2 regions of the Streptomyces sp. NPDC093795 genome follow, and region 1 is predicted to be linked to the other one. Evidence: riboswitches for the same ligand, from Rfam matches in the RefSeq annotation. Region 1 holds a riboswitch; the other holds the start of a gene.
The links. Region 1 has a riboswitch for S-adenosylmethionine ahead of thrC (threonine synthase). Riboswitches for the same ligand answer to the same signal wherever they lie in the genome.
Positions count from the first base shown of each region.

Region 1 (4,337 bases):
GGGTCGGGGTCGGAGTGGGGGGCCGGGTCGGTGCCGGGGTCCGGGTCGGTGTGGGTGTCGGCTTCGGTTTGTCGGGGCTCGCCGCCTTCGTGGGCTCCGGATCCGGCAGCGGTACGGAGAAGGCGAGGGCCGAGGGCACGTAGGTGTCGCCGCTCGGGGAGAAGGTCAGGTCGGCCGAGGTCGCGCCGGCCGGGACGGCGCCGTCCGGGACGTCGAAGGCCTGGACGAAGCCGTCGGTGTCGCGGGTGCGGCTCTCGGTGACCCTCTTGCCGTTGACGAGGAACGACGCGCCCGGGGCGTTCCGGTCGCCCCCGTACGCGTTCACGCTCGCCCGTACCGTGCCCGGCCCCCGGTGGAAGCCGCCGACGGTGACCGTGGTCGCGGGGGAGGTCGAGCGCTGGAGGACGTGGCCGCCATGCACCTGGACGTTCCGCCGCTCGGGCGCGCGGACCGGGTCCGGGCCCGGGAACCGGTGGACGACCGTCAGGGACCAGCCCGCCACGCAGCCCTTGCCGTTCGCCGCCCAGATGTTGCCGACCGCGATCCGCGCGTCCGTCCCCTTGAGGCCCTTGAAGGCGGCGGTCACGTCGGACTCGCCCGTGTAGTAGTGCGGTCCTCCGGTGGCGGGCGGGTCCGTGACCATGCTGTCGATCGAGACGGGGGTCGCGGGGCCCGCGCCGACCCTGATCACCGGGGCGGTCGTCGAGGGGTCGCCGGGCGAGGGGACGACCTCCGGGCCCGAGAGGTCGCAGCGACTGAGGGGCACACCGCCCGGGCCCTGGTACGTGCCGTCGTTGCCGCCCCAGAAGAGCCGGGCGTACGCGACCTCGGCGCCCGCCGGGATCGCGAGACGCCCGGTGCCGGAGCCGTAGCCGCCCCCCGCGCCGGCGCAGCGGGCGGCCGGGCCGGCGGGGGCGATGGGGCAGCCCATGACCGTGTCGCCGATCGTGGTGAAGTCGCCGTACAGGGACTCGTCGTACCGCTTGCCGAAGGGCTCGACCACGTCCGCCGCGGCCGGTCCCGCCGTGGTGAGCGCGAGCGAGCCCGAGCCCGCCATCAGCACGACGGCCGCGAGCACCTTGCCCAGGTGATGTTGTCTGAAGCGCATAAAAGGGCAATGTAGGCAAAACACATCATCATGGGGCGTTACGCCACGCGGCGGCGCGCGTACTCCACGATCTCGGCCATCGGCGGCCGCTCCTCCGTGTCCACGGCGTACGTCCGCGGGGTGAACCCCGACTCGCCCCGCTCGAACTGGGTCAGCAGCGGCCGCACCAGATGCCCCCGCGACAGCCGCAGCTGCGCCGTCCGGTAGATCGCCGCCGCCATCCGGCCGAGCGCCTGCCCGTCCTGGTGCCGGTGCTTGCGCACCCCCACGTCCACCTGCGCGAGCGCGTCGAGGCCCACCGTGTGCAGGGCGTCGACGAGCAGCCCCAGCTCCACTCCGTAACCGACGGGGAAGGGCAGCCGTTCGAGCAGCGAGCGGCGCGCCGCGTACTCGCCGCCGAGCGGCTGCACGAAGCCGGCCAGCTGCGGCCAGTGCAGGTTGAGCAGCGGGCGCGCCACCAGCTCCGTGACGCGGCCTCCCTGACCAGGGGCGTCGCCGAGGGGTCGGTCGTACATCGCCTTCACGAAGTCCACGTCCGGGTCCGTGAGCAGCGGGCCCACGATCCCCGTCACGAAGTCCGCGGAGAAGTCCCGCAGATCCGCGTCCACGAAGCAGACGACGTCCCCGCTCGTCACCATCAGTGAGCGCCACAGGACCTCGCCCTTGCCCGGCACCGCCGGGATCCGGGGGAGGATCGCGTCCCGCGCGACCACCCGCGCCCCGGCCGCGGCCGCCACCTCCGCCGTACGGTCCGTGGAGCCCGAGTCGATCACCACCAGCTCGTCGACGAGCGGCACCGACTCGCTCATCAGCTCGCGCCGGATGACGGAGACGATGTCCCCGACCGTCGCCTCCTCGTTGAGCGCGGGCAGCACCACGCTGACCCTCGTCCCCCGCTTGGCGGCGAGAACCCGCTCAAGCGGACGGTCGGCCACGGACCAGGACCGCCGGTCCAGCCAGCGCTCCACCTCTTCCAGCACGTGATCTCCATCTCGCGGTTCGGACGACCATCTCAACCGTCCATGCCTTCGGTTACAGTCTTGAACAACGCGGATGCCCGATGCATGTCGGGGTGCCGCCCGCGTTACACAACCGAATACCGCTCATCCAGAGGGGCAGAGGGAAACGGCCCGTTGAAGCCCCGGCAACCCTCCAGTCGGTTACTTGTCCTCCAGGCGAGGTCCCCGACTAGGGAAGGTGCCAAATCCGTCTCATGGCGAAAAATTCGTCATGGGAAAGATGAGGAGAAAGGGCCTCCCCTCCATGGCTGTACAGACCGCCACCCCCGCGACCTCCGCGAACACCGCGAGCACCGTCGACCTCGGTCCCGCGTCCGGGCTTTCCTGTCGCGAATGCGGTGAAGTCTTCGCACTCGGTCCGATCTTCGCCTGCGAGCTCTGTTTCGGACCTCTCGAAGTCGCGTACGAGCTCCCCACCGGCGACCCCGAGGCGCTGCGCAAGCAGATCGAGGCCGGCCCCGCCAACATCTGGCGCTACGCCCCTCTGCTGCCCGTCCCCGCCGACGTCGCCGACAAGCCGAACCTGAACCCGGGCTGGACCAAGCTCGTCCAGGCCGACAACCTCGCCCGCGAGATCGGCGTCGCCCCCGGCAAGCTCTTCGTCAAGGACGACTCCGGCAACCCGACCCACTCCTTCAAGGACCGGGTCGTCGCCCAGGCCATCGAGGCCGCCCGCGCCTTCGGCTTCACCACCCTCTCCTGCTCCTCCACCGGCAACCTGGCCGGCGCCGTCGGCGCCGCCGCCGCCCGCGCCGGCTTCCGCTCCTGCGTGTTCATCCCGCACGACCTGGAGCAGGGCAAGGTCGTCATGGCCGGTGTCTACGGCGGTGACCTCGTCGCCATCGAGGGCAACTACGACGACGTCAACCGCTTCTGCTCGGAGCTCATCGGCGACCCGCTCGGCGAGGGCTGGGGCTTCGTGAACGTCAACCTCCGCCCGTACTACGGCGAGGGCTCCAAGACGCTCGCGTACGAGATCTGCGAGCAGCTCGGCTGGGTCATCCCCGACCAGCTCGTCATCCCGATCGCCTCCGGCTCCCAGCTCACCAAGATCGACAAGGGGCTCCAGGAGCTCATCAAGCTGGGCCTCGTCGAGGACAAGCCGTACAAGATCTTCGGCGCCCAGGCCGAGGGCTGCTCCCCGGTCTCCGTCGCCTTCAAGGCCGGCCACGACGTCGTCCGCCCGCAGAAGCCGAACACGATCGCCAAGTCGCTCGCCATCGGCAACCCGGCCGACGGCCCGTACGTCCTCGACATCGCCCGCCGCACCGGCGGCGCCGTGGAGGACGTGAACGACGAGCAGGTCGTCGACGCGATCAAGCTGCTCGCGCAGACCGAGGGCATCTTCGCCGAGACCGCGGGCGGCGTGACCGTCGGCGTCGCGAAGAAGCTCGTCGAGAACGGGCTGATCGACCCGAACCTCACCACCGTCGTCCTCAACACCGGCGACGGACTCAAGACCCTGGACGCGGTGGCCGACACCTCTCAGGCGACCGTCACCATCCGCCCGAGCCTGGACGCGTTCCGCGACGCCGGCCTGGCGCTCTGAGCCGGCCCGCTTTCCTGGCCCACTGAAAGGTTACGAAGACACATGGCCGTGAACGTCCGCATCCCCACCATCCTCCGCACGTACACGGGTGGGCAGTCCGAGGTCCAGGCCGAGGGCGCGACCCTCGCCGAGGTCATCGCGGACCTGGAGAAGAACCACACGGGCATCGCCGCCCGCGTCCTGGACGACCAGGGCAAGCTGCGCCGCTTCGTCAACGTGTACGTCAACGACGACGACGTGCGCTTCGAGCAGGGCCTGGAGACGGCGACGCCGGCGGGCGCGGGCGTCTCGATCATCCCGGCGGTCGCCGGCGGCTGCTGAGCGCCGGGGCCGCTGAGTCCTCTCGGCTGTCCCGTCTTTCTCGAAGATCTCGAATTGCCCCTTCCGCGCCATAAAGCGGAGGGGGCAATTCTGCATGGTTGAGCGGGGTAGAGTTGGGGAAGTCCCCTCCGCTGCTCATGCCGGACGCATATGAGAATGCGTCCCCGCGCGACAAGAAGCAGCCAAAGTGTGTGCGCCTTGTGTACCTTCTGCGTACTTTGCCGGGCCCGACTTGCCCTGGAATTAAAGGGATTCTCCCCGATTCACCTTTCCGTGACGCCCAGAAATCTCGCTCGATTGACCTGTTGCAGAGGGCAGTTGGGCAGATACATTCAGCCGC
Region 1 is NZ_JBIWIO010000001.1:876,657-880,993, reverse strand. Features, by position in the region: gene ACIRB7_RS04240 (hypothetical protein) at 1-1,108, opposite strand, end outside; gene ACIRB7_RS04235 (glucosyl-3-phosphoglycerate synthase) at 1,147-2,088, opposite strand; SAM riboswitch class I at 2,209-2,354, shown strand; gene thrC (threonine synthase) at 2,372-3,676, shown strand; gene ACIRB7_RS04225 (MoaD/ThiS family protein) at 3,719-3,997, shown strand.

Region 2 (4,337 bases), on a different contig from region 1:
CGAGAGCCCCGTCCATTCGATGGACGGGGCTCTTTGCCGTCCCCCGGGGTCGATAGGGTGGCCCTCGTACCCGTCACGTGACGACCAGGAGCTGCCATGAGCGCTGCGACCCCCGCTGGAGGACCTACGTCGGCGGGCCGCTCCTGGCCCGTCGTGCTGGAGGGCCTGCTGACCGGCCGCGACCAGAGCGCCGAGGACACCGCCTGGGCGATGGACCGGATCCTGCGCGGCGAGGCCACCGACGCCCAGATCGCCGGCTTCGCGGTCGCCCTGCGTGCCAAGGGCGAGACCGTGGAGGAGATCTCCGGGCTCGTCCGCACCATGTACGAGCACGCCAACACGATCGAGGTGCCCGGCCCCTCCGTCGACATCGTCGGCACCGGAGGCGACGGCGCCAAGACCGTCAACATCTCGACCATGTCCGCGATCGTCGTCGCCGGCACCGGCGCCAAGGTCGTCAAGCACGGCAACCGGGCCGCGTCCTCGGCCTCCGGCGCCTCCGACGTCCTGGAGAAACTCGGCGTCAACCTGGAGCTGACCCCGCGGCGGGTCGCCGAGGTCGCGGAGGAAGCCGGGATCACCTTCTGCTTCGCGGTGAAGTTCCACCCGGCGCTGCGTCATGTCGCCGCGGCCCGCAAGGAACTCGGCATCCGGACCACCTTCAACTTCCTCGGTCCGCTCACCAACCCCGCCCGGGTCCGGGCCCAGGCCACCGGTGTCGCCGACGCCCGGATGGCTCCGATCATGGCCGGGGTGCTCGCCGAGCGCGGTTCCTCCGCGCTCGTCTTCCGCGGCGACGACGGGCTCGACGAGCTGACCACCACCGCCACCTCGCGGGTCTGGGTGGTCCGCGACGGCTCGGTGCGGGAGGAGGCCTTCGACCCCCGGGATGTCGGCATCGACCTCGTACCGGTGGAGGCGCTGCGCGGCGCGGACGCCTCGTTCAACGCGGACGTCGCCCGCCGGCTGCTCGCCGGGGAGACGGGTCCGGTACGGGACGCGGTGCTGCTCAACTCGGCGGCGGCGCTGACCGCGCTCGCACCGGGGGAGGGCACCCTCGTGGAGCAGATCCGTACCGGCATCGAGCAGGCCGCGGAGGCGATCGACTCCGGCCAGGCCCGCCGGGCCCTGGAGCGCTGGATCGCGGTCAGCAACGCGTAGGACCAGTCCCGCCGCCGTACGACCCCGGTCCAGCATGCGGACCGGGGTCTTGCGCTTCGGCGATCATGTGGCAGGATGCTCTACAGGTCACGAGTGACAGCGTTTTGGCCCCGGCTTGCTGTCCGGCAACCCTCCGTCCGTGGCGGGGTGCCCCGGGTGATGACCAGGCCGTAGGCAGCGAGGTCTACGGCAAGCGCGGACCCCTCGAACACCAGGGGTCCTGGTCTCTCGAGGAGCTTTTTCCGTGAGCAAGCGAATGCGATAGGGCGAGTCCGCCCCTTCTTCACCCCTCGGAACAGGGTCTCTTCCGCGTACCCGGCGTACCTGCGTACCCACGCACCCACACGTACCCGTGCGCGTCCCCGTCGTCTCCGAGGCATCACCCGTACCCCGCCGTCTCCGGCCGCGTACGGGATCACCGAAGCCATTCCGCACCGCCCGCCGGGAGATACCGCCATGTCCGCACACCCCCACGCCGCCGCCACCACCGCCGCCACCACCGCCGAGACCACCGCCGAGACCACCGCCGAGTCCGCCGACGCCTGCTGCGCCGCCCCGCTGCCCGTCCTCGGCCGGGACGTCACCGTCCCGCTCGTCACCGGCGGCGAGGTGACCTACGCGGCGCTCGACTACGCGGCCAGCGCCCCGGCCCTCCAGCGGGTGTGGGACGACGTCGCCGCGTACGCCCCCTACTACGGCAGCGTCCACCGCGGCGCCGGCTACCTCTCCCAGCTCTCCACCGACCTCTTCGAGAACAGCCGCGTCACCGTCGCCGAGTTCCTCGACTGCCGCCCCGGCGACCAGGTCGTCTTCACCCGCTCCACCACCGACTCGCTCAACCTGCTCGCCGCGACGCTCCCCGCCGGTTGCGAGGTCTTCGTCTTCGAGACCGAGCACCACGCCTCGCTGCTTCCGTGGCAGGACGCCCGCGTGACCTACCTCAACGCGCCGCGCACCCCCGAGCAGGCCGTCGCGACCCTGGAGCGCGCCCTCGCCGACCGCGACCCTCACGGCCCCGCCCTCGTCTGCGTCACCGGCGCCTCCAACGTCACCGGTGAGCTGTGGCCGGTGAAGGAACTCGCCGCCGCCGCACACGCCCACGGCGCCCGGATCGTGCTCGACGCCGCCCAGCTCGCCCCCCACCACCCCGTCTCCGTCCAGGAGCTCGACGTGGACTGGATCGCCTTCTCCGGACACAAGCTGTACGCGCCCTTCGGCTCCGGTGTCCTGGCGGGCCGCGCCGACTGGCTCCAGGACGCCGAGCCCTACCTCGCGGGCGGCGGCGCCTCCCGCAAGGTGGCGCGCCGGGCGGACGGCGGCGTGGACGTGGAGTGGCACACCACGGCGGCCCGGCACGAGGCCGGCTCCCCGAACGTCATCGGCGTGTACTCCATCGCCTCCGCCTGCAAGGCGCTCACCGAGGCCGGCTTCGACAGCCTCGTCGCACGCGAGCGGCACCTGATCGCCACGGTCCGCGAGGGCCTCGCCGAGGTCCCCGAGGTCAGGGTGCTCTCGCTGTTCGGCGACGACGCCCCCCGGGTCGGCGTCATCTCCTTCGTCGTGGAGGGCTGGAACAGCTCCCACTTCGCCGCCGCGCTCTCCGCCGAGTACGGCATCGGCGTCCGCGACGGACTCTTCTGCGCCCACCCGCTGGTCCGCACGCTCCTCGGCAGCGACCCGGGGACCCAGGGCGAGTGCGGCGCCCCCGAGGCCGCGCCCGGCGAGAAGTCCCTCAACGCCATCCGGGTGAGCTTCGGCGCCGGTACGCCCGACGAGCACGTGGAGCGGTTCGTCGGCGCCGTGAAGGAGCTCGTCCGCGACGGCGCCCGGTGGAACTACCGCACCGAGGACGGCCGCTGCGTCCCCGACCGCGGCTGAGCACTCACTCGTACGGGTGAAGGGGGCCTCCCGACCGGGAGGCCCCCTTCACTCATGGGTCGTGCGCGGCCTCAGGACTCCAGACCGATGGCGAACGCCGCCTCCAGGTCGTGCTGGGAGTACGTACGGAAGGCGACGTGGGTGTCCGTGGCCTCGACGCCCGGGATCTTGCTGATGCTGCCGGGGATCACGTCCGCCAGGTCGTCGTGGCGCGGCACCCGGACCATGGCGATCAGGTCGTACGTACCGGTCACCGAGAAGACCTCGCTGACGCTGTCGAGCGCGGCGATCGACTCGGCGATCTCGGGGATGCGGTCCACGCTGGTCTTGATGAGCACGATCGCGGTGATCACGGCTGGCTTTCTCCCTCGGTCGCCGCGGTTTGGGCTTTCACTCTATCCCCACCCCGGTAGCGCCCCCAGGCGTAGAGGAAGCCGACGGAGAAGCCCACCACATGGGCCAGATAGGCGACACCGGGACCGGCGCCCGCCGCCCGCGCGGCCAGCCACTGGAGCACGAACCAGAAGATCAGCACGATCCAGGCGGGGAAGCGCAGCGGCAGGAAGAAGAGGAACGGGAAGAGGCTGGTGACCCGGGCCCGCGGGAAGAGGAAGAGAAACGCCCCCAGCACCCCTGAGATCGCCCCCGACGCCCCGACGAGCGTCTGCTCGCTGTGCGCGTGCGCCGCCGCGTACCCGAGGAGCGCGAGGTAGCCGGTGCCCAGGTAGAAGAGGGCGAACCCGAAGGCGCCCATGCGTTCCTCGGTCATCGCCCCGAAGACGTACAGGAAGAGCATGTTCCCGAGCAGGTGGAGCCAGCTGCCGTGGACGAAGAGCGCGGTCAGCGGGGTGAGCAGGGCGCGCGGCTCACCGCTCATCAGCTCGGCGGGAATGACGCCCCAGCGGCGGAAGTACGTGCCCTGCGCCGCGAGCAGCTGCTCCCCGGCGCCGTGCACCGGATTGAGTCCCGAGACCGGACTGACCAGGAAGAGGAGGCAGCAGGCGGCGATCAGTCCGTAGGTCACCGTGGGTCCGCCGCGGGCGCCGCGCCAGGCACCGAGGGCCGCTCCTCGCCAATCGATCACGGACAGATCATGGCGTACCCGCGTCGAAGTGGACAGAGTGCCTCGCCGTGCCCCCGCCGACCCGTGAGGCCGTAGGGTTGCGGGCAGTACAACCGCAGTTCGACGGCGCACCGCGGCTCCCGCACCTGGTACCACCAACAGGAAGAAGGACGGCTCGATGACGACGGTTCCCCTGCCGACCGCCGAGACCCGCTGGCGCTGCACGCTCTGCGGC
Region 2 is NZ_JBIWIO010000011.1:92,922-97,258, forward strand. Features, by position in the region: gene trpD (anthranilate phosphoribosyltransferase) at 97-1,161, shown strand; SAM riboswitch class IV at 1,247-1,363, shown strand; gene ACIRB7_RS27110 (aminotransferase class V-fold PLP-dependent enzyme) at 1,618-3,039, shown strand; gene ACIRB7_RS27115 (Lrp/AsnC family transcriptional regulator) at 3,111-3,392, opposite strand; gene ACIRB7_RS27120 (rhomboid family intramembrane serine protease) at 3,389-4,123, opposite strand; gene ACIRB7_RS27125 (hypothetical protein) at 4,281-4,337, shown strand, end outside.
Region 2: it holds a riboswitch for S-adenosylmethionine, as region 1 does, so the genes downstream of both, ACIRB7_RS27110 (aminotransferase class V-fold PLP-dependent enzyme) here and thrC (threonine synthase) in region 1, are expected to answer to the same signal.